3 regions of the Nocardiopsis sp. iso_186 genome follow, and region 2 is predicted to be linked to each of the others. Evidence: riboswitches for the same ligand, from Rfam matches in the RefSeq annotation. Region 2 holds a riboswitch; each other region holds the start of a gene.
What was found. A riboswitch is a leader RNA that binds a small molecule or an ion and turns the genes downstream of it on or off. The one in region 2 is predicted to bind thiamine pyrophosphate.
Positions count from the first base shown of each region.

Region 1: it holds a riboswitch for thiamine pyrophosphate, as region 2 does, so the genes downstream of both, AC0VYP_RS19475 (ECF transporter S component) here and thiO (glycine oxidase ThiO) in region 2, are expected to answer to the same signal.
Region 3: it holds a riboswitch for thiamine pyrophosphate, as region 2 does, so the genes downstream of both, tenA (thiaminase II) here and thiO (glycine oxidase ThiO) in region 2, are expected to answer to the same signal.

Region 1 covers NZ_CM149670.1:4,424,648-4,434,840, reverse strand. Annotated here, with positions in the region: gene glgP (alpha-glucan family phosphorylase) at 1-2,587, shown strand, start outside; TPP riboswitch at 2,709-2,817, shown strand; gene AC0VYP_RS19475 (ECF transporter S component) at 2,927-3,526, shown strand; gene AC0VYP_RS19470 (ABC transporter ATP-binding protein) at 3,588-5,081, shown strand; gene AC0VYP_RS19465 (energy-coupling factor transporter transmembrane component T family protein) at 5,078-5,881, shown strand; gene AC0VYP_RS19460 (hypothetical protein) at 6,105-7,928, shown strand; gene AC0VYP_RS19455 (enoyl-CoA hydratase/isomerase family protein) at 8,051-8,839, shown strand; gene AC0VYP_RS19450 (YbaK/EbsC family protein) at 8,852-9,394, shown strand; gene AC0VYP_RS19445 (serine/threonine-protein kinase) at 9,737-10,193, shown strand, end outside.
Region 2 covers NZ_CM149670.1:3,753,405-3,763,597, reverse strand. Annotated here, with positions in the region: gene AC0VYP_RS16525 (thiazole synthase) at 131-907, opposite strand; gene thiS (sulfur carrier protein ThiS) at 910-1,110, opposite strand; gene thiO (glycine oxidase ThiO) at 1,211-2,386, opposite strand; TPP riboswitch at 2,380-2,491, opposite strand; gene AC0VYP_RS16510 (Rv2175c family DNA-binding protein) at 2,616-2,975, shown strand; gene thiE (thiamine phosphate synthase) at 3,024-3,677, shown strand; gene AC0VYP_RS16500 (SDR family oxidoreductase) at 3,714-4,598, opposite strand; gene AC0VYP_RS16495 (DUF418 domain-containing protein) at 4,654-5,886, opposite strand; gene AC0VYP_RS16490 (polyprenyl synthetase family protein) at 6,085-7,155, opposite strand; gene metF (methylenetetrahydrofolate reductase [NAD(P)H]) at 7,327-8,286, shown strand; gene AC0VYP_RS16480 (GNAT family N-acetyltransferase) at 8,213-8,812, opposite strand; gene AC0VYP_RS16475 (YbaK/EbsC family protein) at 8,841-9,332, opposite strand; gene AC0VYP_RS16470 (SAV_6107 family HEPN domain-containing protein) at 9,564-10,016, shown strand.
Region 3 covers NZ_CM149670.1:5,362,417-5,372,609, forward strand. Annotated here, with positions in the region: gene AC0VYP_RS23435 (LCP family protein) at 1-1,100, shown strand, start outside; gene AC0VYP_RS23440 (sensor histidine kinase) at 1,237-2,895, opposite strand; gene AC0VYP_RS23445 (hypothetical protein) at 3,659-4,429, shown strand; gene AC0VYP_RS23450 (hypothetical protein) at 4,754-6,274, shown strand; gene AC0VYP_RS23455 (hypothetical protein) at 6,439-7,242, shown strand; gene tenA (thiaminase II) at 7,354-8,058, opposite strand; TPP riboswitch at 8,050-8,176, opposite strand; gene AC0VYP_RS23465 (pyridoxamine 5'-phosphate oxidase family protein) at 8,353-8,760, opposite strand; gene AC0VYP_RS23470 (response regulator) at 8,823-9,485, opposite strand.

The sequences.
Region 1 (10,193 bases), 670 kb from region 2:
CCTACCTGACGAGCTGGCTCCCCTGGGCCGGCTCGCGGCCAACCTGCGCTGGGCGTGGCATGCCCCGACCCGCGCCGTGTTCGCCGCCGTCGACCCCGACATGTGGCAGGCAGTCGACCGCGATCCCGTCCGGCTCCTCGGCGAAGTCGGCTCCGAACGACTCGCCGAGCTCGCAGCCGACGCAGACTTCAAGACCCGCCTCAACGAGGCCGCAGCCGACCTGGACCGCTACCTCGGAGCAGAGCTCTGGTACCAGCGGCTGCCCAGCGATCCCGGTGCCGAACCCCCCTCGGCGATCGCCTACTTCTCCGCCGAGTTCGGCATCGACGCGGCGCTGCCCCAGTACTCCGGCGGCTTGGGCATCCTGGCCGGCGACCATCTCAAGAGCGCCAGCGACCTCGGTGTCCCCATCATCGGCGTCGGGCTGCTCTATCGGCACGGCTACTTCTCCCAGTCCCTGTCGCCGGAAGGGTGGCAGTTGGAGCAGTACCCCGAAATCGATCCCCGCGGTCTGCCGATGACCCAATTGACCGACGACGGCGTCCCGATCCGGATCGTCATCGACCTGCCGGACGCGCGTTCCCTCGTGGCACACGTCTGGGTCGTGCGCGTCGGCCGGGTGCCGCTGCTGCTCCTGGACGCCTGTCAGGAAACCAACGACCCCGAACTGCGGGGCGTCACCGACCGTCTCTACGGCGGCGGCAACGAGCAACGGCTGCGCCAGGAACTGCTCCTGGGCGTCGGTGGGGTCAGGGCCGTCCGTGCCTACTGCGCCAGCACGGGCCACCCCGAGCCCGAGGTCTTCCACATGAACGAGGGCCACGCCGGATTCCTCGGTCTGGAACGGGTGCGCGAGTACATCGCGACCAGCGGACTCACCTTCGAACAGGCACTGGAGGCCACCCGCTCCGGCACGGTGTTCACCACGCATACGCCCGTGCCGGCCGGGATCGACCGGTTCCCCCGCGATCTGGTGGAGCGCCACTTCAGCGGCGACGTCGCGCTGGAGGGCCTGCCCGTCGAGCGGGTCATGGCGCTGGGCGCGGAGAGCTACGAGGGCGGTGACCCCCACCTGTTCAACATGGCCGTCATGGGCATGCGCCTGGCCCAGAGGGTCAACGGCGTGAGCAAACTGCACGGCGCGGTCAGCCGCGGGATGTTCCAGGGCCTGTGGCCCGGCTTCGACCGCTCAGAGGTGCCGATCACCTCGATCACCAACGGCGTGCACGCCCCCACCTGGGTGGCCGACGAGGCATTCGAGATGGCCAGGCGGCTGGTCCCCGACTCGGCCGACTTCGACACCGCCGAAGGGTGGGAGAAGGTTGTCGAGGTGGGGGAGCGCGAGCTCTGCGATATGCGTCGTGCGCTCCGCGAACGGCTCGTACACGACGTTCGGCGTCGGTTGCGGGCCTCCTGGCACCAGCGCGGCGCCAGCGACGCCGAGCTCGGCTGGATCGACGACGTCCTCGACCCCGACGTGCTCACGATCGGTTTCGCCCGTCGAGTGCCCTCCTACAAGCGCCTCACCCTGATGCTGCGGGACAAGAACCGGCTCAAGGCCCTGCTCCTGGACCCTCAGCGCCCCATCCAGATCGTCATCGCGGGCAAGGCCCACCCGGCGGACGAAGGCGGCAAGCGGCTCATCCAGGAGATCGTCCGCTTCGCCGACGACCCCGCGGTCCGCCACCGCATCGTCTTCCTCCCTGACTACGACATGGCCTTGGGGGCTGCCCTGACCCAGGGGAGCGACGTGTGGTTGAACAACCCGCTGCGCCCGTTGGAGGCGTGCGGCACCTCGGGGATGAAGGTCGCGCTCAACGGTGGCCTCAACCTCTCCATCCGCGACGGATGGTGGGACGAGTGGTTCGACGGTTCCAACGGCTGGGCCATTCCCACGGCGGACGGGGTGGAGGAGCCGGACCGGCGCGACGACATCGAGGCGGCCGCGCTCTACCAGCTCTTCCAGGAGCAGGTCGCACCGCTGTTCTACGACCACGATGACGACGGCCTGCCGAAGCGCTGGCTGGAGATGGTCAAGCACACTCTGGTCTCGTTGGGGCCCAAGGTCCTGGCCACCAGGATGGTGCGCGATTACGTCGAACGGCTCTACCAGCCCGCGGCCCGCTCCTCGCGGCAGCTCGCAGCCGACGACCTGCGCGGCGTGCACGCCCTCGCGGCCTGGAAGCAGCGGGTCGCGCGGGCCTGGCCGGGCGTGCGCATCGAGCACGTCGAGGTCACCGGAATGGACGAGCCTCCCCAGGTCGGGGGAGAGCTGATGGTGAGGGCCACCCTCGTCCTGGGTGAGGCCGACCCCGGCGACCTGTGCGTCGAGGTGGCACTGGGGCGGGTCAACTCCTTCGACGAGCTGGTGGACCCGTCCTTCGCCGAACTGTCGGTGGTTCCCGGCCAGGAGGGGGAGGGGCCGCTGGTCCGCTACGCCGGCTCGGTGCCGCTGGAGCGCTCGGGGGTCTCCGGGTACACGGTCAGGGTGCTGCCCAAGCATCCGTTGCTGGCCACCCCCGCCGAGATGGGCCTGGTGGTCGTCCCCGAGCCTGCTCAGGGGATCGGCGCGCTCGTGCTGCGCTGAGCGCGGCGAGGCGGGCCGGCGAGACGTCTCGCCGGCCCGCTGCGCGGTCGGGCGCAGGCGGCCACCCCGTCGGCGGGCCCCCTCCTTGACCGGAGGCGATGCCATACGGCCATAATGGGGGGAATACCGACAGGGGAGCGCTTCGGCGCTGAGAGTGCGGCCAGCGAGCCGCAGACCCTTACACACCTGATCTGGGTAATGCCAGCGAAGGAAGTCGTGGGAACCGTCGCCGATGGCGTGTTCCGCGTGCCGTCCCGTCATTGGGGCGGTGCGCGTCATGTCCGCGGCGGCCACTCTTGGCCGTAAGCCCTCTCGTCATTGACGAAGGGACGTCCTGCAATGAGCACCGAACCCGTGGAGAAGTCCACCGCACCCAGCACGACCTGGCGCACCGTCGATATCGTGGTCGCCTCAGTCATCGGAGTCGCACTCGGCTTCGTCTTCTGGATCTGGAACCTTCTCTACTCGGTGGCCGCCACACTCACCGCTCCGATCTTTCCCCCCGCATGGGCGGTGATCTACGGAATGTGGCTGGTCACGGGGGTCCTGTCCGGACTGATCATCCGTAAACGCGGCGCCGCAGTCCTCACCTCCATCGCAGCGGCGTCGGTCTCGGCGATCCTGGGGGTCCAATGGGGCTGGGAGGTCGTGGTCTCGGGCGCGTTGCAGGGACTGGGAGCCGAACTGGTCTTCCTGGCCTTCGGATACCGGCGCTGGGGAATGGGCGTGGCCGTCCTGGCAGCCGTGGCCTCGGCGCTCTACCCGGCCGTGCGCGACAACATCGTCAGCAACGTGACCTGGCCGTTGTCCTACCAGCTCTCCTATGCCGCGATCGTGATCGCCAGCTCCGCGGTCATCGCCGGGGTCGGCTCCCGGCTGCTCACCACCTCCCTCGCCAAGGCCGGTGCCCTGGCCCCTTTCCCCTCGGCCAAGGGCTGATCCGGTGACTCGACCCGACGCCGGCCCTGCTGGGAAGAACGGACCCGGCACGCACGTCCGCATGCGCGACTGGGGGTGGAAACACGCAGGCCGCGAGGACTACTCGCTGCGCGGTGTCACCCTGGAGATCCAGCCGGGGGAGCGCGTCCTGCTGCTGGGCGCCTCCGGCGCCGGAAAGTCCACGCTCCTGCACTCCCTGGCCGGTCTCACCGGGCCGGACAGTGCCATCAACGGGGAGGCGGAAGGCGTCCTGCTGCTGGACGGCCACAGCGCCCAGCAGCGTCGCCGCGGAGTCGGACTGGTCAGCCAGGACCCCGAGACCCAGCTCGTCATGGCCCAGGCAGGCGACGACGTGGCCTTCGGGCTGGAGAACCTCGCCGTTGACCCCGCCGAGATCTGGGATCGGGTTGACGCAGGTCTCGCCGAGGTCGGCTTCCCCTACGGGCGCCACCGCTCCACCGCTTCCCTCTCCGGAGGGGAGAAGCAGCGGCTGGTCATCGCAGGGGCTCTGGCGATGCGGCCGCGGCTGCTTCTGCTGGACGAGCCCACCGCCAACCTCGACCCCGCGGGAGCCGAACTCGTCAGATCCCTGATAGCGGAGTTGCTCAGCGCGACCCAGGCCACCATGGTCATCGTCGAGCACCGTGTCGCCCAGGTCATGGACCTGGTTGACCGGGTCGTCGTCGTGGAGGCAGGAGGGGGTGTCCTGGCGGACGGGGTCCCGAGTGAGATATTCGCCCGACACGGCGCTGCTCTTGCCCGGAAAGGCGTCTGGGTACCCGGTTACGAGCCGAGCCCCGCCCTCCCGCCCGCTCCGGGAGGCCCCGTCCTCTTGGAGGCCGTGGGCGTGCACGCTCGCACCCCCCGTGAACTGGGGATCAGAGGAGCCGCTCCGAGGACCGTCCTGGAGGGAGTGGACGCAGACCTGCTCGCCGGTACCACCACCGCCCTCACCGGGCCCAACGGAGCCGGTAAGTCCACCCTGCTCATGATGCTCGCCGGGCTGGCCGCCCCGTACGACGGCACGATCGCGCCGCGCGGAGTGCTCGCCGAGGTTGACGCCCGTCCGCTCGCCCGATGGCCCGCCCGGCGTCTCGCCCGCCATGTCGGGACGGTGTTCCAGCATGCGGAGGACCAGTTCGTCACGGCCACGGTCCGTGACGAACTGCGCTTCGCCCCGCTCAAGGCAGGCACCCCCGAACACGAGGCCGACGCCTGGGTGGATGAGCTCCTGGACCGTCTGCGCCTGACAGAGCTGGCCGACGTGCATCCCTTCACCCTCTCGGGAGGAGAGAAGCGTCGGCTCTCGGTGGCCACCGCCCTGAGCTCAGGCCCCGCCCACGCTCCCGATCTGCTCGTCCTGGACGAGCCCACGTTCGGTCAGGACACCATCACCTGGACCGAGTTGGTGGAACTCCTGGCCGAGCTGCGTGCTCAGGGACGTGCCGTCCTGGCCGCCACCCACGACGACCTGTTTATGGACCGCTGCGTTGACGCGCGGCTCCGGGTGGCAGAGGGAACGGTTCGCCCTGTCCAGCAGGGGGACGGTCGATGACCATCCGATCGCCTGAGGAATCCGGCCCGCGCAGCGAGCTGCTGATCATCGCCCGTCCCGACGGGGGAGGTGCCCGCTACTGGCTGCTCGGCCTCAACCCCGCAGCCAAGGTGATCGCCGCGCTGGTGCTCTCCTTCGGTCTCATCCCCGCGATCGATCCCGTCACCGGCGGCATCGTCCTGGCCGCCGCGCTGCTCCTGGTTCCGTTCAGCGGGCTCGACCGCCGGACGACCTTGATCCTGGGCGTTCCGTTCGTCCTGATGGGGTGCTCGAACTTCCTGGTCAACTACCTCTACGGGGAGTATGGGGCGTGGGGCGCGCTCGGGTCGATGCTGCGCCTCCTGGCCATTGCGCTGCCCGGCCTCCTGGCCGCCATCAGCAGCGATCCGACCAAGTTGACCGACGCTCTGATCCAAAAGCTCAAAGTGCCCGAACGCCCGGCCCTGAGCGTGCTGGCCGCCCTGCGGCTGCTTCCCCTCCTCGCAGGGCAGTGGAACACCATCTCGCTGGCCCGCCGGGCCCGGGGGATCGATGCCGGCCGCAACCCGTTCGCTGCGACGAGGGTCTTCGTCGGCAAAACGTTCGCGCTGCTGGTGCGGGCCATCCGGACCGGGACACTGCTGTCCACCGCGATGGAGGCGCGCGCCTTCGGCACCGGTCCGCGCAGTCACGCGCGGGCCAGCCACTGGCGCGCGGCCGACACGCTCGTCATCGTCGGGGCTTTCCTGCTCCTCGCCGCCGCCTACACCGTCTCGGCCCGGCTCGGCACGCTCACCTTCCTGTTCGGCGGTGTCGCCTAGGGCGTGCCGGGATCCCCGACCGCGACCGCCGGTACACGACGAAAACCTACTTAAGCCACTTAGTCGATCTTCGTCTCTTATGGGGCGGATATCGCTGTTCTCCGACGGCTGGTCGCCCTCCGTCCCTACGCTCCTTCTACTGGGGCGCGACGCATGGGATCCGAGTGACTACGCACGGTCGTCGCGCTCGCAACCGGAGCCGCTGCCGAGCAGGAGAACCATCGTGTCCACAGGTAGGAACATCCCCCCGGGGCAGATGCGTGCTTATCGTGACCTGGCCCGCATCGCCTACCTGGTCCTGCCGGGGCGCAGCCCGGATCAGGGACGCCTCTACCAGGCGCATCGAATCGTCACCGCGGTGCTCGCAGGACGCGGCGACCTCGATCCCGGCGACTACGACGTGTTCCGGGTTCGGGTACTGCGCCGTGCACTGCGTCCCAAACGATGGTGGCAGCGCGGCACCGCCTGGTTGCGGATGTTTCCCGCGACCGGGTTCAGCGACGACATCGCCCTGTTCGCAGCCCTCGACGAACTCACGCCTCAGGGGCGCGCCGCTTATGTGCTGAGCCGGATCGAGCAGATCCCGCCCGACGAGGTGCGCGACGTTTTGCAACGCTCCGGAGCCGTCGCCCCCGACGCCGCCATCACCGAGGCCGCCGGCGTCGGCGGCCGGTTGGCGGCCTCGGAAACAGAGCAGGACCGCCTCCTGGAGCGTCCGCCCTTCGACCCGACCATCGTCCGCGTATACGGCCGCCGGTCCTCCGCACGGCCTGCTGCGGCTGCGGCAACGGTCGGGGTCGCCCTGATCCTGGTCGCCATCGTGGCGATCCCCCAGGTTCGGGGAGGGACCGTCCTGCGGCACGAGACCGGAGCCGCTCCGGCCGCGGCCCACTCCACCCAGGTGCGCGTCCTGGCCGCCCAGACATGGCGGGAGCGTTTCGAACTCGACCTCAGCGCCTGGGACGCCCGCGGTGACCTTCTCGACGACGACCGGCTTGTGCAGCGCGCGCTCGCGGCCTGGTACGGGATCGAGGAACCGGGCTCGGCCGGGCGCGGCAGGGAGGGGGCGGAGGCCCTGGCCCCGAGTGCTGCTCCGCTCCTGCTCTTCGCGGGGGAGGTTGACGGCCATCGCGTCGTCCTGCTGCACGACGCTCCTCGGCTGGCCCGTTACGTGGAGGGCGCAGACCGGGCCGCGGTGGAGGTCTTCCCCGAGCCGGGCAACGGGGTCGCCAACTGGCCGGCAGTGCGGCTCCTCGCCACCGACGAAGGTGTGCGTTTCCTCCTGCCGCCCTGGGTCGTCCAGGCCGAAACCGCGCCACTCGCCGAAGACGGTCCCCAGTGGAGCTCGTTGCGGATCGATGACGGCGTCACCGATCACGTTCCCACTGTGCGGGAGCCGGGTTGCGCCCGCGGCCAGATTCTTCGGCTCCGGGCCCCTGACGTCGCTCACGGCCAGCCCTACACGGTCATGGACGGTGGCTGGAGCAGTACCTCCCACATCGGCTACATGCCGCCCCCGCCGGCCGAGATCCGCCGTCTGGGCCCACATGAACTCACCGGAGACCCGACGGGATTCAAGCTGTGGGGTGAACTCGACTGCTTACTCCCGCCATTGGATCGGCCGGCACGAACCTCGACCGTGTGGGAGTTCGCCGTCACCGACCTCCCAGGCGGAGGGAGCGGTCGTTGGACATGCACCCGTTTCGGTTTCGCGGACGGCACCGGGAGTGCCGTCGTGACCCTCCTCGCCTCTCAAGGACGCACACGTCAGGTCGAGGTCGCGACGCACGAGAACGGTTGGGACTGCAGCAATCTCAGCCGACAGGTCGCCGCCGGCGCCTGGTGGCAGGACGACGACGGAGCGTGGCACTACCTTGCGGGAGCCTCCAGGGACGCCGTCTCCATCCGTGTCGAGGGGGCGGTCACCGGTACCGGCGAGGGGCCGCAACTCGCGGTCACGGGGCCGCCGGCCGGAGAGAAGCCGGCGGGGGCGGTCACCGTCACCGCGGTGAACGCCGAAGGACAGAAGATGACCGTCTTCGAGTGATCCCACGGCTCGGCGTCGGCGCGTCCGTACCGCAGAGCGGGGGCGGTGCGCGCATCAAAAGGGCAAGGGGTGATAGGCAGGAGCCCCCGAAGTTCCGAGCCGAATGGAAGAGGTTGTGGACCGTGGCCGAGTTCGTGCGTGTGGAGACCGATCCCGACAACCCCGCCGTTGCCGTCATCCGGTTGGACCGACCGAAGATGAACGCGCTCAACGCCCAGGTACAGGTCGAGATCGCCGAGGCCGCGGTCCGGGTCGGCACCGACGACACGATCGCGTCCGTCGTGGTCTACGGGGGCGAGCGGGTGTTCGCGGCCGGAGCCGACATCAAGGAAATGGCCGATCTGGACTATGCGCGGATGGCCGAGCACTCCCGCGTCCTCCAGGACTGTTTCACCGCGGTGGCCAAGGTCCCCAAGCCGGTCATCGCAGCCGTGACCGGGTACGCCTTGGGGGGTGGATGCGAGTTGGCGCTGTGCGCGGACTTCCGGGTCGCTGCCGACAACGCCGTCCTCGGCCAGCCCGAGATCCAACTGGGGGTCATCCCCGGCGCCGGTGGCACCCAGCGGCTGCCTCGGCTCATCGGCCCCTCCCGGGCGAAGGACCTCATCTACACCGGCCGCCACGTCGGAGCCGAAGAGGCGCTGGCCATAGGGCTCGTTGACGCGGTCGTACCGGCAGGCGAGGTGTACGCCGCCGCAGTGGCGATGGCCGCGCGCTACGTCGGTGGACCGGCGGTCGCCCTGCGCGCGGCCAAACAGGCCATCGACGCGGGTCTGGAGACCGATCTCACCACCGGTCTGGAGATCGAGCGGCTGCAGTTCTCCGCGCTGTTCGCCACCGAGGACCAGAAGACCGGGATGCGCAGCTTCGTCGAGCAGGGCCCCGGCAAGGCCGAATTCTCCGGAAAGTAAGGGCGCCAGACCATGTGGGGACTCGACACCCGTCCTGCTGTCGAACGGGCCGATCTGCTGGCTCGGCCGGTCGCGGCGGCGGTGGCCGCCTGGAAACACACGACCCCGGTCGAGCGGCTACTGGTGGCCGCCATCGATGCGGACCTGGCCGATACCGCCAATTTCTGCGCCGCCTACGAGGTTCCCGTGGAGGCGTCCGCCAACTGCGTCGTCATCGCTGCCAAGCGCGGTGGCGAGGTGCGGTACGCGGCGTGTGTGGTCCTGGCCACCACCCGCGCCGATGTCAACGGGACGGTGCGCCGACACCTGGAGGCCCGCAAGGCCAGTTTCGCTCCCCAGGACGACACCGTGCAGGCCACCGGAATGGAGTACGGCGGGATCACTCCGCTGGGGCTGCCCGCCGACTGGCCGATTCTGGTCAACGCCGCAGCTGCGGCCCAGCCCTATGTCGTCGTGGGCAGCGGGCTTCGCCGTTCCAAGCTCGCTGTTCCGGGAGCGGTGCTGGCCGAGTTGCCCGGCGCCCAGGTCATCGAGGGGCTGGCCCGCCAGGTCTGACGCCGGCCCGTCCGCGGCGGGACGCACACGTCTCCCGCCCCGGACGGGCCTGCGTTCGCACGAGCCCTTGAGCGGAACCGAAGTCCCGGTTTTTCCGTCATACTCATGTGGTCACTCGACGGGGGCGCGTGTTCGCGCGACCCGGGTGCCCGACCTTTCGGGGTGGGGGCGGTCCCGTCGGCTTTTGTAGCCTGGCCGGGACCGACCGGGTGACTGTAGGTGCTGTGGTTCATGACGAGCAGCGCGGCACGTGGCACCGACCGGTACTGATTCGGAGCCCGATCGCTTCTGGCCGATAGGCTGCACGAGGTGGTACGTGGGGTTTGAGGAGATGGGTTCACTATGGCAATGACGGCAGGTTTCTCCGATGGTGAGGGGCTGCCGGAACACATCGGCCCATACAAGATCCGCAGGCGAATCGGCCAAGGCGGAATGGGCGTTGTGTACCAAGCCGTAGACCCTCAGGATCGGCTGGTCGCAGTCAAAGTGCTGCGTTCGGAGGTCGCCGGCGACGACATCGCCCGCGCCAGGCTGGCCCGCGAGGTCACCACGATGCGCAGGGTGCAGAGCCGCAACGTCGCGGCCGTCATCGACGCCGACACCAATGCCCGGCTGCCCTGGGTCGTCACCGAGTACATTCCCGGCCCCACCCTGGACGCCACCGTCACCGACCACGGCCCGTTGCGGGGCCGTGCGCTGACCAGGCTGGTCACCGGTCTGGCCAGGGCCATCGGCGACATCCACGCAGCCGAGGTCATCCACCGCGACCTCAAGCCCGGAAACGTCATCATCTCCAATG
Region 2 (10,193 bases):
GAATGCGGCACGGAGTGCGGCTGAGACTGTTTCTTGTCCGTGGAAAACGGGTAATGAGTGCTTCCGTCGCAGGTGCGGACGCGTCTTCGCACCACGCCGGGCGGTGTGTCGCCCGGCGTGTGGCACCGCGTCATTGCACGGCGGGTGAGGACGCCTGTGCGTAGCGGCGCACCGGGATCCGTCCCGCCCGCCTTGCCTGGCGGCCCGCGGTCACCGCGTCACGCATGGCCCGCGCCATGCGGACCGGTTCCTGGGCGCGGGTCACCGCCGTCGCCAACAGGACGGCGTCGCAGCCCAGTTCCATGGCCAACGCGGCCTCGCTGGCCGTTCCGATCCCGGCGTCCAGGATGACGGGCACGCCGGCCTCCTCGACGATCAGTTCGATGTTGTGCGGGTTGCGGATGCCCAGCCCCGAACCGATCGGGGCGCCCAACGGCATCACCGCCGCACAGCCCACCTGCTCCAGCCGCCTCGCCAGGATCGGATCGTCGTTGGTGTAGGGAAGGACGACAAAACCGTCGTCCACCAGCTGCTCGGCGGCCTCCAGCAGTTCCACCGGGTCGGGCAGGAGCGTGCGTTCGTCGGCGACCACCTCCAGCTTCACCCAGTCCGTCTCCAGTGCCTCCCTGCCCAGCCTGGCCGTACGCAGGGCATCGGTCGCGGTGAAACAGCCGGCGGTGTTGGGCAGCGGCAGGATGCCGTTCTCGCGCAGCACGTCCCAGACCGATCCCTGGGCACCCGGGTCCACCCGGCGCATCGCAACGGTGGTCAACTCGGTTCCCGAGGCGCGCAGTGCCTCGCCCAGGACCTGGAGGGAGGGCGCTCCGCCGGTTCCCATGATCAACCGTGAGCCGAACGCCCGTCCCGCAATCACCAGGGGGTCGCGCTCTGAAGTGGTGTCAGTCATCGTCAGCCCCCTTGAACCGCGGTCAGCACGTTGACCCGGTCCCCGGCCGACACCTCGGTGTCGTTCCAGTGGGTCTTGGGGACGACCTCGTCGTTCACCGCAGCTGCTACACCGCTGTGCGCGTCGGTCAACCCGCGCACCACGTCGGCCACGGTGGCGCCCGTGTCCACGTGGCGTCGTTCACCGTTGATGATCACGTCCACTGTTCTCACTCGAACCTTTCCGCGGGGATCGGGCGCCGTGCGCACGGCGCCCGATCCCCGAACTACTGCTGCGATGACAGGACAGGCGGCCTCTTGCCGGTCAGGCCGTGGCGCCGAAGTGCCGGGCGGCGTCGAAACGGCGGGCGTACTCCGGCAGGCTGCCGGTGGTCAGGGCCTGAGCCATGACGTCCCCGGTGGCCGGGGTGAACAGTACGCCGTGCCGGAAATGACCGACCGCCAGGTGCAGGCCCGCAACTCCGGTCGGGCCCAGCAGGGGCTCGTTGTCGGGAGAACCGGGCCGAAGGCCCACGCAGGTCTCGGCGATCTCCAGCTCGGCGACCCCCGGCACCAGCTCCCGGGCATCACGCAGGACCTCCCAGACCCCGCCCACCGTGAGACGGGTGTCATGTCCCATCTCCTCCTGGGTCGCGCCCACGATCACTTCCCCGTCGTCGCGCGGAACCAGGTAGACGGGGGAGCCCCTGACCAGGCCCCGAACGGTTCGGCCGACGATGGGATCCTCTCCGGTGGGGGTGCGCAGGCGCAACAGTTGGCCCTTGACCGGCCGCAGTACCGGGACGGTCCCCGTGGGAAGCCCTCCGATCTGCGAAGTCCAGGTGCCTGCCGCGAGGACGACCTGGCCGGCCGGCACGGTCGTGCCGTCGGTCAGGCGCACTCCTCGGACCGTGCCGTCGGCCAGGACCACCTCGGCGACCCGTTCGGGGATGAAGGCGACACCGTGTCGCAGGCAGGCGGAGCGCAGCGCCGCGGTCAGTCTGCGCGGATCCACGGAGTGGTCGTCGGGAGCGAGGATCCCGCCGCGGACCGAGGGCGCCAGCGCCGGTTCCAGCCGGCGGCACTCACGCGAGGTCAAGCGTTCGGTCCGCAGCCCCAGCCGATCCCGGAGGTCGCGCAACTCGGTGAGGACGGCCATGTCGTCGGTATCGAAGGCGACCTGGAGCGTGCCCTTGGTCCGGTACCCGGGGGAGACGTCGGTGTCCTCGGCCAGTTCGTTGAGGAAACTCGGGTAGCGGTCGCGGGACGTGATCCCGAAGCGCATCAGCGGTTCTTCCCCGAACGTCGCCTCGGTGGCCGGGGCGAGCATCCCCGCGGCCACACCCGACGCGGTTCCGGGTTCCTCGGGCGAGACGACGCCGACCCTCAGGCCCAGCCGGGCGGCCCGCCACGCGGTGACCAGCCCGATGAGTCCGGCTCCCGCGACAACCACGTCCGGGGCCGTGAGGGAGGTCCGTCGAGGGGACGACTCATGGTCCATGACGCTCCACTCCCTTCGCCGGCATGACCCGGATCAGGTTCGTGCGGTCGGAGGCTTGCAGCCTCCCTCTCAGCCGGATCACACCCGGCTCCCGCGGGGATCTGTGTACGTTCACCACGATTCTAGGTGCTTGCCCGGTTCCCCGCCGAAGGGGCCCGGCCCACTACGCCCAAAGCGATAACCGGGGACAGGGCCCGCGACCGTGGTCGTTGTGTGGGAGATTGGGAGGGTGATACAGATCGATCGCGACACCGACGCCCTCGTCGGCGAGTGGCTCACCATCAAAGAAGCGGCCAAGGCGCTCAACGTCAGCCCCAACCGCATCAAGCAGCTGATCAGGGAGTACCGGCTCCTGGGAGCCACCCGCAGCGGGGTGCCCTCGATCCCGGCCGCCTTCATCGTTGACGGCGACACCCTCAAGGGCCTGCAGGGCACCATCACGGTTCTCTCGGACTGCGGGTTCAGCGACGAAGAGGCGTTGCGCTGGATCTTCACCTCAGACGAGAGCCTTCCCGGATCTCCCATCGAGGCGCTCCAGGCCAACCGCGGCACCGAGGTCCGACGCCGCGCACAGGCACTGCTGCTGTAGTCCGCCCGGCCCGCGGCAGGGCACCGGGTCGGGGCTAGGGTGAAACGCGTGACTGCGAGTTTGCGAGAACGCCTGGATGCGGCCCGTCTCTACCTGTGCACCGATGCCCGACGCGAACGCGGCGACCTCGCCGCGTTCCTCGACGAGGCACTGGCCGGGGGAGTCAACGCGGTCCAACTGCGCGACAAGAGCCTGGAGGCGCGCCAGGAACTGGCGGCGCTGGAGATCATGCGCGACGCCTGCGACCGCCACGGCGCCCTGCTTTCGGTCAACGACCGCGCCGACATCGCCCGCGCCGTCCACGCCGACATCCTGCACCTGGGCCAGGACGACCTCCCGGTTCCCGACGCCCGCGAGATCATCGGCGACGGGCCCCTCATCGGTCGGTCCAGCAGCAGCGTCGCACTGGCCGCGGCAGCCGACGCACAAGACGGGGTGGACTACTTCTGTGTGGGGCCGGCCTGGGCCACTCCCACCAAGCCGGGTCGGGCAGCGGCCGGGCTCCCGGTCATCCGCGCGGTCGCCGACAGTTCTCCAAGTCGGCCCTGGTTCGCCATCGGCGGTATCGACCTCGACAACCTGCCCGAGGTCCTGGCCACCGGCGCCCGCAGGGTCGTCGTGGTGCGCGCGATCACCGATGCCGCCGACCCGAGGGCAGCGGCCGCCCAGTTCAAGCGGGGGCTCGACCGGGCCTGCCGCTGACGACACCCGGTTACCGGGTCCCGGTGGCCACGGTGCTCATTTGTACACGTGCGAGAGCGCGCTGGGATGCTTGCGCAGGTAGCCCTCGATCGACTGGGCGGGGTGACCGGTCAGGTCCAGTACCGTCTCGCTCACCCGGTCCAGTTCGCCCTCGGCGATCGCCGCGTAGGAACTGACCCATCCCTCCACGGCCCAGTCCGGTGCACCCAGACCGCCACGCGAGGCCAGGGCCTCCTCCCAGGTCTCGGGTATGTATCCGATCCGCTTCCCGGTCACCCCGGAGAGCCGGTCCACTGTCTGCGACAGCGTCACTGCCTCCGGGCCGGTGACGTCGTAGGTCCGGTCCTCGTGCGTCTGTGGATCGGCCAGGACGGTGGCGGCCACGTCGGCGATGTCGTCCCGCGACACCCACGCGACCCGTCCCTGTCCGGCGGGTCCGCGGACCACGCCGTCCTCACCCGCCCAGCGCGGCAGCAGGTCCAGGTACAGGCTCGGCCGCAGGAAGGTGTGCCGCACGCCCGTCGAGCGGATGTGCGCCTCGGTGTAGAAGTGATCCCTGGCGAAGGTGAAGGTCGAAGCGGGCCCGGCCCCCAGGAACGACAGATAGACGACATGGCGGACCCCGGCGTCCAGCGCCGCGTCCACGGCGTTGATGTGCAGCCGGACCCTGTCGGTGGCCTCGGGAGCCGAGACGAGGAACAGCACGTCGGTCCCCTTGGCCGCGCGTGTGAACGCGACCCGGTCCTCGTAGACCGCCATCGCCGCGCTGGAACCGGTCAGCTCCGGCGCGCGGTTGATGTCGCGCACGATCAGCCGCTGCGCGACCCCGCGTCGCGCCAACCGGGCGGCTACTCTGCCGCCCAGCGCTCCCGTCGCGCCGGTAGTGCCAATGGTGTGCGTTGCTTCCTGGTCCTCACCCATGGCTCCCTATCTTCGGTGAATGACCCGTTACGCGCACCACCGGCGCGCCGGGGAATTACGCGGCGCGTCGGTAGGTGAGCCGTCGCAGCAGTGTCTCGGCCGGTCCGCGTTGACCACGGAGCTCCTGGAGATAGGCCAGCGCGACCGTGATCAGCCAGACAGCGATGGCGAAGGCAGCCATCGAGGCGCTGTGCAGTTGCCCGCCCAGGGCCAGACCCCAACCGGCTAGCAATGGGGCGCACAGCACCGACTGGGCCAGATAGCACGACAGGGAGCGCTTGCCGACCGCTGTGAGCGCCACGACCGGTGCACTGGTGGCCGCACGCTCGCTGAGCCGGTGGGCCAGGAGCCCGAAGAACGCGACGTAACCGATCCCGCAGAACAGTCCGGTGACGAGTTGGCTGGTCTGGAACACCGAAGCGGAGGCGGCGGAGACCTCGACGACACCGACGTGGTGCAGCGCGTGCGGGAGCCCGCCCGCCCAACCGACCCCGATGCCCAGCACGGCCGTGGCCCGCAGCAACCCCGGATGGCGACCCGGCTCCTCCAGGACACGCCGGCGCGCAGCCCAGAAACCCAGGAGCAGGGCGATGGGCACGACCAGCGACAGCACCCCCTGGAACAGCACGAGAACGGGCCAGAACATCAGCCGTTGGACGACCGAGGCAAGGTAGTCGGGCTCGCCCAGCATCGCGCTGGCCATGGACAGGAAGTTCATGCTTGCGCCCGGGTCCCAGTCGCCGCGCGCGGCGAACACCGCGCCCACCACCGAGGACCCCACCAGCACCCCCAGCAGGCCCGTCAGCACGCCGGACCACACCAGCAGGGTGCGGTCGGTGCGGCGCAGGAACAGCCGGCCCATGAGTAGTCCGACCAGGCCGTAGGCCCCGAGGATGTCGCCCATCCACAACAGGGCGGCGTGCACCAGGCCGAAGAGCAGCAACCAGAGGTTGCGCCGCCGCAGCAGTCCCAAAGCGGCACGCTCGCTGGTCGCGGCGCGTCGGCGGGTGGAGAGCTGCACCATGCCGTAACCGAACAGGAAGGCGAACATCGGGTAGACCCGCATGTCCACGGCCGTGATCAAAACGCCCTGCACGATCATGTCCGCGGGCGATCCGTCGGTGGGGTGGATCGAGGTCGCCGCGGAGTCCGAGGCCCACAGGTACCAGGCGGTGTTCGCCAGTGCGATCAACAGCAGCATCAGGCCACGGGCAAGATCGGGGGCGAGTGCGCGTTCGCCCCTTCCCGCCGGTGTCCGAAGCGACGACGAGGGTGTTTCCGTGGTCATCGGGGGGAACTCCTCAGGGGCGTTCTACCGGGATGGCTCGTTTCGCCGGCCGGGCGGGGCGGTACCCGGACCGGGCGTGTTCATTGTTCCATTCGGTATCGGACAAAAGGAGCAGATGGTGTGGTCGGCTGTGGGCTGCCGCCATCTCGTGGCCGAGGTCGGGCCGCTCCCGGGAGCGGCCCGGCAGTTCCGATCGCCTCAGTGCTTGCGCTCGGTCGCGGCGAGGATCAGATCGGCCAGGGCCGGACGCGCGTCCGCGAACAGGGCCTCGTGCTCCAGGGCGCGGTTGGCCTCGGCGACATAGCCGACGATCCGCTCCTCACATGCGTCGAGGGCACCACTGGTGGTGATCACCGAGCGCATCCAGTCCACTGCGTCGGTCCCCAGTTTCGGGTCGCCCAGGAGACGGCGAAACTCTGCGGCGTCGGTCCGGGAGGTCAGGCGCAGGGTCTCGGCCACCAGGACCGTGCGCTTGCCCTCGCGCAGGTCGTCCCCGGTGGGTTTGCCGGTCTCCTCCGGTGCGCCGAACACCCCCAGGATGTCGTCGCGGAGTTGGAAGGCGATCCCCAGGGGCAGGGCGTAGGCGGTGTAGACCGGTGCGAGCTCCGGCCCGCGTCCGGCGAGGGCCGCGCCCAGGTGCATCGGCCGCTCAATGGTGTACTTGGCCGTCTTGTGCCGCATGACCCGCAGTGCGTCCTCGACGGTTTCGGAGCCCTTCGCCTGGTTCAACAGGTCCAGGTACTGGCCGGCCATCACTTCGGTGCGCATGAGGTTGAACGGCTCGCGTCCGGCGGACAGGGCCGCCGCCGGCAGCGCGCTGGACTGGTACATGTCCTCGCACCAGGCCAGGCACAGGTCGCCCAGCAATACCGCTGCGCCCTGGCCGAAGGAGGCGGAGTCCCCGTCCCAGCCGGAGGTCGCGTGCAACTCGGTCAGCCGCCGGTGCGCCGCCGGTGCGCCGCGGCGGGTGTCGCTGTTGTCGATGACGTCGTCGTGGATCAGCGCGCATGCCTGGAGCAGTTCCAGGGATGCCGCGGCCTGGTGGATCCCGCGCTCCTCCCCGCCGCCGGCCCCGCGCCAACCCCAGTAGCAAAACGCCGGGCGCAGCCGTTTGCCGCCGGTGATCATGGCATCCAGGGCGTCCAGAACCGGTCGGAGTTCCGCACCGATCCCCAGGACGAGAGCGCGGCGGCGCTCGACGAACGCTTCGAGTTCGGCGTCCACCGCCGGGCGCACGAACGAGAGTGGGGAGAGGTGGGAGAAGCTCATACCGGCAGGCTATCGGGTGCGCTCGATCACCCCGTTCCGGCCGGCCGTCCTGACCGTCCGGGGCGGGGCGAGCCGGTGCCGACGGCCCGGAACGAGACGAAGGGCCGGCAAGGTCGCCAAAGCCTTATGGGGACTTAAACCCCACCGCGAAGGTGGACTACAGTGGAGGCCATGCTCGGATCACCCACGCGTTCGGTCGCCTCGCACGCGCTCAATCCCCGCCCGCGACACATCCGCGAGCTGATCGCCGCAGGTCAACCCACTTTCTCCTTCGAGTTCTTCCCCCCGAGAACGCCCCAGGCCGAGCGCAAACTCTGGCGGGTCATCCGTGAGTTGGAGGCATTGGGGCCGGACTTCGTGTCGGTGACCTACGGGGCAGGCGGCGGCACCCGTGACCGCACCGTCAACATCACCGAGCGCATGGCCACCGACACCACTCTGCTTCCGGTGGCGCACATGACCGCGGTCAACCACTCGGTGCGTGAACTGCGTCATCTCATCGGCCGCTTTGCCGGAGTGGGGGTGTCCAACATGCTGGCGCTGCGCGGTGACCCGCCCGGTGACCCGCTGGGGGAGTGGACCACCCATCCGGAGGGGCTCACCTATGCCGAGGAGCTGGTGCGCCTCATCAAGGAGAGCGGCGACTTCTGTGTGGGCGTCGCGGCCTTCCCGCACAAGCACCCGCGTTCCACCGACATCGACACCGACGTGGACTTCTTCGTCCGAAAGTGCAGGGCCGGCGCCGATTACGCCATCACCCAGATGTTCTTCGAGGCCGACGAGTACCTGCGGTTGCGCGACCGGGTGGCGGCCAAGGGATGCGACGTGCCGATCATCCCCGAGATCATGCCCGTCACGAAGTACGCCACCATCGCGCGCTCCGAGCAGCTCTCCGGCGCGCCGTTCCCGACGCGGTTGGCCGAGGAGTTCGCCCGGGTGGCAGACGACCCCGAAGCCGTGCGCGCGCTGGGCGTCGAGCACGCCACGCGCTTGTGCGAGCGGTTGTTGGACGAGGGAGCCCCCGGGATCCACTTCATCACCTTCAACCAGTCCACGGCTACTCGCGAGATCTACCAGCGACTCGTCCCGGTCCGCCGCCCGGCAGTGGTAGCGGCAGCGGCGCAGCCATGATCGCGAAAGCGCGTCCCGGACTGCCCGGGAAGTAGAACTCCGCCAGCACGTCGGTGAATCCGAACGAGGAGTACAGCCCTCTGGCGGGGGTGGGTCCGGTGTGCGTGGACAACACCGCGGTGCGCTCTCGGCGCCCGGAGGTGAGCCGGTGCAGTACGGCCCGGCCCACGCCGCGGCCCTGCCAGGCCGGCAGGACGTGGACCTCCGCGACCTCAAAGGAGTCCCCGAGCCAATGGCGGGCGCCAGCGGGGTCGGAGCCGCCGAGTTCGGCGCTGACCACGTCGTGCCACCACTGTCCTGGCGCACCGTGGAAGCCGTAGGCGAAGCCGACCGCCTCTCCCCGGCCGGTCACCGCGGTGACCGAATGGAAGCGGGGATAGTCGGCATGCTGGCGCATGATCGCCTGGCGCCCGGACAACTGGTCGGGCGGCGGAGACATGGCCGCATAGTAGATCTCCATCAACGCGGGGACCGCGTTGACGAACGCCGGCCCGGCCAGCTCCCACATCTCGATTTCGGTTTCCACATCGACACCCTAGGGGCTGGCCTCGTGATCAGCCCTGATCTTGGCCGATGTCGGCGGGGTCCCCGCCGGTGAGACGGACCAGTTCGTCGAACGAGGTGGGAAAGACCGTGTGCGGGTGTCCGGCCGCGGCCCACACCACGTCGTACTTGGCCAGCCATTCGTCCACGAGGGTGCGTACCGGTGCCGGGTGGCCCAGGGGTGCGACCCCGCCGATCGGCTGTCCGGTATGGGTGCGTACGAAATCCGGAGTCGCACGTTCCACCCGGTGCCCGCCGATCAGGGCGGAGACCTTGGCGGTGTCCACCCGGTGCGCGCCGCTGGTCAGTACGAGTACGGGGGAGGGCTCGCCGTCCGCGTCCAGTGCGGAGAAGACCAGGCTGTTGGCGATCGCGCCGACCTCGCAGTCCAATTGCGCTGCGGCGGCCGCCGCTGTTCGGGCGGATTCGGGAAGTTCCCGCACCTGGCCGGGGGCGCCCTTGTCCGTGAGAAGGTCGGCGACTTTTCGTGCATTACGGTGCATGGGGGCGATCCTAGGTCCTGGTGGCCTCGAAAGGTGGGCCGACCGTTGACGAACGCCTGTTCGAGCGTGTTCAATGAATACTAGATCGAACTGCTGTTCGGCCCAGGCTGCCGTGTTTCCCCTCGTGTCGCTGCCCCCGTGGCGGCCCGCGGCGCGTGCGCTCGGGCGGGGGTGGACAAGCCCCTTGCCCGCACCGCGTCCAGGAGGCAGCCACCTCTGGAGGTGACGCCAATGTCCCAACCGGCGATTTTCTCTGTCTCCGACGTCGCGCGACGACCGCGCAGGACGCTCGTCCCCGGGGTGGGGACCGCCCTGGACTCCGCGCGCGGCTATCTCACCGAATCCGCGGACGCCCCGACCCCGGCCCTGCGCTATGTCAACGCTCATCTCGCCGCGCTGCGCACCGCCGCCGCCGTATTGGCCCAGCGTGCTGATCCCGGGGCCAAGCAGGGACGGGCACGCGGCCCGCGCAGTGCGTGGGAGTTGCTGCCCGCAGCAGCACCCGAGCTCCACGAGTGGGCGCTGTACTTCGCCGCCGGTGCGGCCAAGAGGGCGGCTGCCGAGGCCGGCCTGGGGCCCGCGGTCACCGCGGAGCAGGCGGATGTCCTGTTGAACGACGCCCGCGCCTTCCTGGCGGTGGTGGAGTCCCTGTTGGGGTGCGGCCCGCTGCGCCGCACGGGGTAGGTTGACGCAGCGTCCCGACAGCACAGCGGCGGCCGTTGATGGCGGCCACCGCTGTCATGGATCCGTTGTTTCCCCTGGGGACGAGGGGAAGCGGGCGTGCAAAACGCGCGCCCGGGGGCCGCGCCTTGCTGGGAGGGGCGCGGCCACAGGTGAAGAAGAAGCCGTTGCCGGGCGACG
Region 3 (10,193 bases), 1.6 Mb from region 2:
CCTACGCCTACTACCGGTCGCTGCGCTCCAACATGGTGCAGCACGACCTCGGGACAGCCCTCGCCGACGAGGAACGCCCGCCCAAGATCGGCGAAGAACTCAACATCCTCTTCATCGGCTCCGACGGCCGGGAGGACGGCAACGCCGATTACGGAGGCCGCGATTTCGTCGGCGAACGCTCGGACTCGCTGATGCTGGCGCACATCTCTCCGGAGAACGGCGTCACCGTCGTCAACTTCCCCCGCGACTCCCTGGTGCAACTGCCGGAGTGCTCGGCCTACGAGGGTTCCGAGGGAACCTACGGCTACTACGGGATGATCAACGCCGCCCTGTTCCACGGTGGGCCCCCCTGCGCGGTCAAGACGATCGAGTCACTCACCGAGATCCGCATCGACCACTTCGTGCACCTGAGCTTCGTGGGTTTCCGCGACATGGTGGACTCGGTCGGCGGGGTGGAGATGTGCATCCCGGAGCCGATGAGCGACGAGCGCGCCAAGCTCGACCTGGAGGCGGGCGAGCAGACGTTGGACGGCGAGCAGTCCCTTGCGTTCGTCCGTGCCCGTTACGAGATCGGTGACGGCGGCGACATCGGGCGCATCGACCGCCAACAGATGTTCCTCGGAGCGCTGGCCGCACAGGTCACCAGCAGCAAGGTGCTGACCAGCCCCAGCCGGATGACCTCGCTGCTCTCCGCTGTCACCGAGTACACCGCCACCGACGCCGACCTCTCCTTGGAGACGATGGTCTCGATCGGCTCGACTCTGGCCGACGTGGACCTGCACGAGATCGCCTTCTACACGGTTCCCTGGTGGCAGGCGCCCTCCGACCCCAACCGGGTGGTCTGGGACGAGGAGAAAGCCGATCAGTTGTTCAAGGCGATCAACAACGACAAGTCCGTGACCGACGCGATGCTGGAGACCGGAAAACCCGAGGAACCCGAGGCGAGCCCCTCGGCCGACCCCTCGCCCTCCTACCCTGCGGAGCCGCCGACGGAGCCGGTCGGGCAGCAGAGCGGCACGGAAGAGGACTCCATCACCGGTCGGGACGCGACCTCCAACCCCTGCGCCAACGGGCTCGGGCTCGGCACCGAGGAGGAGTAGCCCTTTTCTCCCGTTCGGGCGGGGTGGACAAGAGTCCGCCCCGCCCGACGTGTTTCCCGGGACGGACCGCAGTGGGGCTCCGGCCCGTCGGCGTCCCGGGCGACCGGCGCGCGCATCACCCCATCGAACCGGGTCGCTAGCCGATGGGGACAACCCATTCCAGGAGCGTGCCACCGCCGGCCCGCGGGGAGACGGCGAAGTGCCCCCCCAACCCGGTGGCGCGCTCGGCCATGTTGCGGAGTCCGCTGCGGCGGCCTTGTTCAGGGATGCCCACTCCGTTGTCGCCGACCTCCAATCGCAGCTCGCCGTCCTCCGCCTGCACACTGACGTGGACTTCGTCGGCGCTGGCGTGTCTGGCCACGTTGGAAAGGGCCTCGCGCAACACGGCAAGCACGTGGTCCCCCACGTCGTCGGGGACCGAGGCGTCGATCGGCCCGTCCAACCCGACACCGGGCCGGCAGACCAGCGTGTGTGCGGCGTTCTCCACCGTGGTGAGGATGCGTCCGCGAAGAGATGCCTCCTGGACCTCGGTGGTCGCCTGGAGCGCGAAGACGGTGGACCTGATCTCGCGGATCGTCTCGTCCAGGTCGTCGATCGTGCGCTGGACGCGGTTGCCCGCTTCGGGATCGGCGATCATGCGGACCGTGCTCATCAAGGTCATGGCGGAGGCGAACAGCCGCTGAATGACGATGTCGTGCAGGTCCTTGGCGATACGGTCGCGGTCCTCGAGCACGACCAGCCGCTCGGCGTCGTGGCGCGCCTCCGCCAACTCCAGGGCGACGGCCGCCTGGCCGGAGAAAGCGCTCAGCATTCCCAGCGCCGCAGGGTTGAACGGGCTGCTCAGTCCGGCTTTGCCCAGCAAGAGGACGCCGCGGGCATGGTGGGGCGAACCGAGGGGGACGAGGAGGCCGGGGCGGAAATCGTACTCCGGCGGGAACGGAAGGGCGAGTTCGCGCAGGTCGGCCACCATGACCCCCTCGCCCCTGCGGTACACGGAACCGCACTCGGTCCCTTCCACCTCGACTGCCATGCCGAGCAGCTCTTTGGCGCCTGCGCCCTCGGCGATCTCGGCGACGAGGTAACCGTCCTGGGAGTCGGGCAGCATCACAGCGGCGATGTCGGCGTTGACCATCTCGCGGGCCTGCTCGGCCAGGTAGGCCAGTACCTCCTCGGCCGCCACCCCCGACAGCAACCGCGTGGTGATCTCGGTGGAGGCCGAACGCCAGCGCTCCCGTTGGCGGCTCTCCTCGTAGAGTCGGGCGTTGGCGATGGCAACCCCCGCGGCAGTGGCCAACGCGCTGACGATCGCCTCGTCGTCCTCGTCGAACTCGCCGCCGTCGTACTTCTCGGTGAGATAGAGGTTGCCGAACACCTCGTCGCGCACCTGGATGGGTACACCGAGGAAGGTGGTCATCGGGGGGTGGCCTTCGGGAAACCCGTGAAAGCTCGGATGATCCTGCATCCGGCTCAACCGCAGAGAACGGCGTTCGCGGGTGGGGTAGGCGAGCAGGCCCTTGCCGCGCGGGTAGTGCGGCATGCGCCGGAACTGCTCTTCGGTGAAGCCGACGGGGATGAACTCGCTGACGTTGCCGTTGTGGTCCACCACCCCCAGACCGGCGTAACGGGCGTTGACCAGGTGTGCGGCGGCCTTGGTGAGTCTTCGCAGCACGGTGGCCAAATCGAGGTCACCGCCGATGGAGACGACGGCTTCCAGTAGCGAGTGGAGCCGGTCTCTGGTGGAGAGTGCGTCGGCCAGGCGGGCCTGGACCTCGGTGAGCAACTCGTCCAACCGCATTTGGGGCAGCAATGGGCGCTCTGGGCGCACCGGGGGCTCGGGCACGTGTCCATACCTCCGAGACCACGCTATCCCCTGATTCACCGCAATGAGAGCAAACCGGGCCACCGTTCGGACCCTGAATCCCTTTCAGATAGACGGTTTCGGGGCGATCGTGGCCGAGGACCGTGACATTGGGGAGGTGTTCCGGAGCGACCGAATGGATTGCCGCTCTCCTGCACACCACGGCGGGAGGAGTGGAGCCCGGACGGGTCCGCGTACCGGTCCGGGCTCCTGACCTCGGGGTCATCATGAGCGAGAAGGCCGCGACGGCGGCCTCGGATTCGACCTCGCTTCATGCGCACCGCCCCGAAGGGGTGGCAGGCGGGGTGAGGACCGCACGCCCCGGCCCCGCTACCTGAACGAGTAAACCGTGTGACGCACGGCCTAACAGCGGTCCAAAGCCCTGGTTTCGCCCGGGCCTTTGGTCCCGAGCCGTCGCACCGACCGATGACCGGCGCCTTCTGGCCGTCCCGGCCTCCACGGGGGCCTCCCGGGCCAGGTGGTCGCCCCACGGACATACCTGATGGGTTGGGGCCCGAAGATTTCCCGGAATTCGGGTTGCGGTCACAACCGATCATGCTACGGTCACTTTTCGTAGCCGATCGCCACTCTGAGCGACAATCAGGCTTGCCGCCGTCGAGGGGACCACGCTGTGGCACGGAACAGCCGAAAAGAGCGCACGACGCGCTCCTTCGGTGTCGCCCGTGCCCTGAGGTCCCCAATGGCACGCCGCCTGATGGTCATCGGCGGGTTCATGGCCACGGCGTGGCTGGTCGGCTCCGCGCCGGCCGGAGCCGACGCATTGGCGACCCTGGACCGCGCCACCGAGGCGGTCACCACGACAGCCGCGGAACACAGCACGGCCGGAACGGAACTCCTCTCGGTCGCTCACACGGCGGAAAACATCGTGAGCGGAGCCCGTTCGGCAGTCACCGAGACGGTCCCCGCCACTGTGGTCGGCGAACAACACCCCGAAATCGTCCTTCCCGACCTCCAGGGGCTTCACCAGTTGACCACGCCCGTCGGTGCGATCGTCGGCATCACCCAGCCGGCCGGGCCCGCCAGGGCCGTACCGCCCCGAACGCTGCCGGCGGAGCCTGCGGTTGAGAACGGGACCGAGACCGAGGCAGAGCCCACCCCCCGCGAATCCGCGGAGGCCCCGGTCCTCAATGCCTCCCCCTCTCCCTCTCCTTCCGTGTCACCTCACCAGCCCGCAGCCCGGAGCGGACCGACCGCGTTCACCGCGGGCGCTCTGACGCACGCACCGGCTCCGGCGCCGGTCCTGCCCGACGAACCGGTCGCGTCAGCGCACCAGTCCGTCTCAGCAGGGTCCCCCCAGGCACAGAGCGGCGCTTTCCCCGGCGGGTTCGCCGGATACCTGGCCCACCAGCCCGTCGCCCCCAAGGGCGATGCGCTGGCGTCGGCGACCAGGCACGCGCTGGAACTCGTCCCGCAGCAGCCCGCGGACGAGCACTTCTCCTCCCCCGACTAGCCGACCGGACCGACCGCCGGATCTCTTCCCGGCGACAGCAGGCACTCGCAGACGTCATGGCACGTGCGACAGCCCCTGCCCGTACCGGCCTTCGGCCGGCGGCTCCCCCTCCCAGCGCCTCTTCCGCTGGGGGTTGACCTGAGTCCCGTAACCCCGTCCCACGGGATTCAGGTCAGCCAGTGGTCCGCCAGACCTCACAGCTGACTCCCGGCACGCCAGCCCGCACCGTCCTCGGACACGCGAGGCGGCCGGCCCCTAATCACACATGAGTACCGCGGCGCGGCCGGACAGGCCCGCCCCCACTGACAACACCGAAGGACCTCTATGTTCACGTTCGCCCGCAAATCCGCCAAAGCCATTCTGCTCACCGCCGGGGTGGCGGGATTCGTCGGCCTGGGAACCGGAATCGCAGTCGCGGACAGTATGCTGCCCACCGGAAACCTCGGTGCCCCTCTCGGCGGGAGCGCGGACGCGCTCGGTGCGACCGGTCTGACCAAGGCCCTGCCCACGGGCGCCCTGGGCGGGCAGGGCCGCCTGCCCCAGAGCGGCCCGACCGGCCTGGGGCTCACGCCCACCGGAGGCGTCGTGGAGACCCTGGCAGGCGCTCCCGCCGGTACCGTCGCCCCGCACGTTCCGACCGTGGCCGGAATCCCCGAGCAGGTCTCCGACGAGGTGGACGAGGCCACCGGTGTGCGGGAACTTTTGGCCGAAACCCCGTTGAGCGCACTGGACACCCGCTCGCCGCAGTCGCACCGGGCGACCTCCGACCTGGGGACGAAGCAGGTCCGCGACGGAGCGGACACGCTGCTGGACGGGTTGGGCGACGGTGCGAGCCAGCTGAGCGCCGGCGCGGACCAGTTGAACGAGGGGGCCGGCCAACTGACGGTGAAGTCGGTCGCGGACAGCGCGACCGCCGGCCTGGGCACCGACCTCACCGAAAAGACGCAGCTCGGGGGCCCGGCGCTGGGCGGCGTGACCGGTCTGGTGCCCAAGCTGGACCTGGACTCGCTGACCGGCGGCGCCCGCGAGCCCCAGCACCACCGCACCGACCTGGCCGACCTGCCCCAGCAGCAGCCCGACACCCTGATCGCGACCCCGTCCGTCGGTGAGCTGATCGCACCGGCAGAGGCCCTTGTCGCCGGCCTGTCCACCGGTGACCTGACCCGCATGCTCGACGGAGCGAGCCTGCCCGGCACTGCGCGCACCGCACAGGCCGGCCCGGCGGGCCGTCCCGACACTGTTGCCGTTCCGATCGAGGGCGGCAGCGTCGGCGTCCTGAGCGGGCGCGACTCCATCGAGCAGCAGCTCGTGACCAAACTGACCGGGATCGAGCTTCCCGCACTGCCCGGCGGCACCCGCGAAAGCCAGCAGGGCACGGCGCTGTCACCGCTGGAGGGCGTGGACATGGGCGTGCTCAACGCCGAACCCGCCATCGAGGAACAGCTGGCCGACGCGGTCGTCGGGCTTGCCCCCCGCCAGTTCCAGAGCGGCCCCGCAACACCCGCCGGCGTTCCGGCCGGCCTCCCGCACTTCGAGAACGGGATTCCCGGCACCAACCAGGAGCAGGCCCCGAGCGGGCTGGTCACCGGCACCAACCTCGCCACTCCGGCCCACGTCGTCGGCAAGGCCGCCAGCGACGTGCTCACCGAGACCAAACTGACCAACGACCTGCTGGCCAGTCTGCCCCGCCAGCAGCAGGCGTCCCCCGTGTCCGTCCCGGTCGAACTTCCCGGCCTGCCCCGCCTGTCGGCGGTCGAGCGGCTCCCCGAGCTGCCCGTGGACACCGGCGTGACCACCTCCGACCGCTCGATCACCGACGAACTGCCCGGGCTGCCCCTCCTGTAGTACGGACCGCCTTTCACCGGGCCCGGAAGCACCCGCCCGTTTCCGGGCCCCACCCCCTTCGGCCACGCCGCCCGGCACGGCCGTTCCCCGCGCGTGGGTCGGTTTCGCACCAGGGCCATGACCGACGCGCCAGCCAGCGAACACCCGACACGAGGAAGACCACGATGTTCACCTTCGCCCGTACGTCCGCCAAGACCCTCCTGCTGACTGCCGGCTTCGTCGCGCTGAGCGGCGGGATCGCCTCCGCCGCGATCGTCAACGGCTCCGCCACCGACCTCAACGCCGTGGCCCAGACCGGCACCGTCGCCGAGAAGATCACCGGCCCGATCACCGCGTCCCTCGGCGGCCTGCCCCGCACCTCCCAGGCCGCACCGGAGCTGTCGCCCGCCGAGGCCACCGACCTGGGCAGCCAGTTGGGCGACCTCAACACCGGCCTGGCCACCCTCCCCCGCCTGCTCATCATCGGCGACCCCGGGGTGGCCACCCCGCTGGGGGCCAACGGGCTTCCCACGACGAAGGTGCACCAGAGCTCCCCGGTTGACCTGGTTGACCTGGCCGCGCTGCCCACTGCGTCCGCGCTTCCCGGCGGTGCCGCCCTGGCCGGTCTGCCGGGCTCGCTTGCGCTGCCCGACCAGACCGTGGTGCTGCCGGAGCAGCCCGTCACCCTGCCCGCGCCCGCGCGCAGCGCGCAGGCCGCGCCGGTGGGGTTGCCCGCCGGGCTCCCGGAGCTGAGCGACGTGACCGCACTGCCCGGCACGGTCGCACCGGCGACCACCAAGGAGCTGCGGGACCAGGTCCAGGTGCAGCAGGCCGGCATCGATTCCGCTGTCGGCCAGGTCACCGGGCTGGCCTCCGCCGCCGGCACGATCGGTCTGCCCGAGGCGCGGACGGACTCCGTGGCGCCGGGTGACCTACTCGGCGGACTGACCGAGGGCGTGGACATCAACAGCGGGCTGCCGCTGCTGTAGGCGACATAGCAGGGGTGGCTCGCTCCCGGCCTGTTTCCTACCGGGAGCGAGCCACCCCCAGGGTTGTTCCCCAGATGTGGCACGGTCGGATCACTGGCGACCGTGCAGGGCTCAGCTGTCGGAGCCTACGGGGGTCCAGTCCTCCAGGGACCACGCCATCTGCCAGAAGCGGACCTCGTGATGGACACTGGCCACGAACGCCTTCTCGATCCGCTCCAGCTCCGCAACTCCCGCCTGAGCCGCCAGTTCGTCGAGCAGACCCCGGAGCCGGGTCAGGGTGCTGCCCATCGAGGGGTCGGCGTAGAAGGCCCACCAGCCGTGGAAGGGGTGGTCCTCTCCAAGGGTCCCCTCGGCGAGGAAGCGCTGCGCCGACCACAGGTAGGTCCACGGGCAGGGCAACAGCGCCGCCAGAAGAACGGCGAGACTGTCGCGCCCCGCTTCCATCATGTGGTTGACGTAGGCCTGCGCGCTGGGGGCGAGCACGTCCACCTGCGCGTCGGCGTAGCTGGTTCCCGCGAAGTCGCACAGCGCCTGGTGGGCGTGGTCCTCCTCGCTGAGCACGAAGGCCACGCTGTCGTGGAAGTAGCGCATCCACTCGCGGTCGGGCGAGAGCGCCAACCCCAGGCCGTAGCAGCGGATGTAGGCGGTCAGGTACTGGTGGTCCTGGCCGACGTAGTGCAGCACCTGCTCCTTGGCGAGTGTGCCCGCACGCATCCCCCGCAAGAACGGATGCTGGTAGAAGGCCTCGAAAAGGTCGGCGTGCCGACGGCCCAGCTCGGCTGTGAAACCGGTTTCATCAGGGGCAACAGGAATCATGCCCAACGTCCCTCCGCTCGTGTCAACGAGATCAGGTTCGACGGGTTCGGGCCGATCGGCCCGTCTCAGTCCTGCGTCCGCGGGAACGGACGGTCTCGGGACACCCCGCGTGGTTACGGCCATCACAGTACTGGAGCGCTGCGCCGTCGGGCATGGCGGCGTCGGCGAACGCCGGTGCGCGGCCGGTACCGGCTCGCGCCGAAGAGGCGAGGCCCTTGGGTGGTTCCTGCGACGGTCCCTGTATCCGTCGGCAACGGGGACGATCACGGCCCCGGCCGCCGGGGCGCGACCGGGTCACCCGGGTATGCGCCGGCCGGTGACGATGTCGGTCTCGATGCGGATGTAGTGCGCGCGGTCCCCGGGGGCCCATGCCCGCAGCGGGAGGGTCCGAAGCTCGGCGAGTTCGGCGAGGTCGGTCACCGCGCGGCCGATGCCCACGACCGTGACGGACCACCCGGTGCGCTCGTAGACGTCGTAGTCGTCAACCTCGAAGGCGACCACGGAGTCGCGAGTCGCCTGGGCCAGCTTCGTGTCCGGTGCGGTGCGCACGATGATGTCGGCTCCGTGCAAGGTGAAGTTCACTGGTTGGATCGCGGGCAGCGCCCGATCGGTGAAGACGATGCGCCCGATCGGTGCCGCGGCGAGCAGGCGCAGGCACTCGGCTCGCCTGAGGATCTCAAGGCCCGCGGTGTCGGTCCGCATCCCGTCCTGCCCCTCCCCGCTCGATCCACTGCTCGGGCGGTCCGGCCGCCCACTGGCGAGGATCAGTTCCCCTTGCCGCGCAACTGGGCGACGAGGACCGCCGCCTGCGTCCTGCGCTTGAGGTCGAGCTTGGCGAGCAGGCTCGACACGTAGTTCTTGACCGTCTTCTCCGCCAAGTAGAGGCGATCGCCGATCTGGCGGTTGGTCAACCCCTCACCGATGAGGTCGAGGATCTGGCGTTCCTGCGGGGTGAGCACCGCCAGCGGGTCGGTCTTCCCTCCGCGGCCGCGGAGCCGGTCGAGCATTCTTCCCGTGCTCTTGGGATCCAGCAGCGAGCCTCCGGAGGCGACGGTGCGGACCGCGCCGACCAGGTCGGCTCCGTGGATCTGTTTGAGGACGTATCCGGCCGCGCCGGCCATCACCGCGTCGAACAATGCCTCGTCGTCGGCGAACGAGGTGAGCATCAGGCAGGCGATCTCGGGGTGGCCTGATCGGATGTCGCGGCAGACTCCGACCCCCGAACCGTCGGGGAGCCGGACATCGAGTACGGCGACGTGGGGACGAACCGCCGGAACCCGACTCATCGCCTGTTCGGCGGTGCCGGCCTCTCCGACGACGCGCATGTCGCCTTCGCCCTCCAGCAGTGCGGCGACCCCCCGTCGCACGACTTCGTGGTCGTTGACCAAGAACACCTTGATCGGATCAGGCGTGGCCGCCCTGGACATCGCTAGCCTCCACCGTTTCGCTGCCGAAGTCTCCCCTCTCGACCGTAACGCTCCGCTCCGGCGGGGACCACGCCGAATGACTCAATTGGCCGGGGACGAAGGTCCTGAAACAGACATCCGCCCAGCAGGCCGGCCACTCCGGGAAACCGCTTTTCCCACAAGAAAATGAACAATTTTCACCCACCGATCGAAAGAGACGACGAGAAGCACACAGACCCTCGACTCCCCAGATCGTCCAGGAGTACGCGAACCCACTTCACAAAACGATGCGAAGCAATCAGGAGATATACGCACAGCGACACAAAACCGCAGGCCAGAGGGCCATCAATCGAAGAATCCCCGCCCCCGGCCACCGAACCTCACACCGGATACCAATGAAATCCGAATACCCTTTTCGAAGGATGATCCAGATCCGCGAAAAATTCCGCGACGGCAACGTACCGCGCCGCCCGAACCGAGCAGGGGGCACCCGACCCAGCTCGCTCGTGGCACACTCCGTGGAAAATCCCCCACCTTGAGTAACGATTCGGATTGCGACGCCCTCCACGGCTCCGCCGCCCCGGTCCGCGGACCGAGCCCCTCGCCGTGGAGCGCGTCCCGGTCCAGCAGGGGCTCCTGATCCATCCCCGCTCACCACCGACATCGACACCGACACCGACACCGAGGAGAACGATCGGGTGGTCAGCGACCCGGTAACCGGAGCACTCC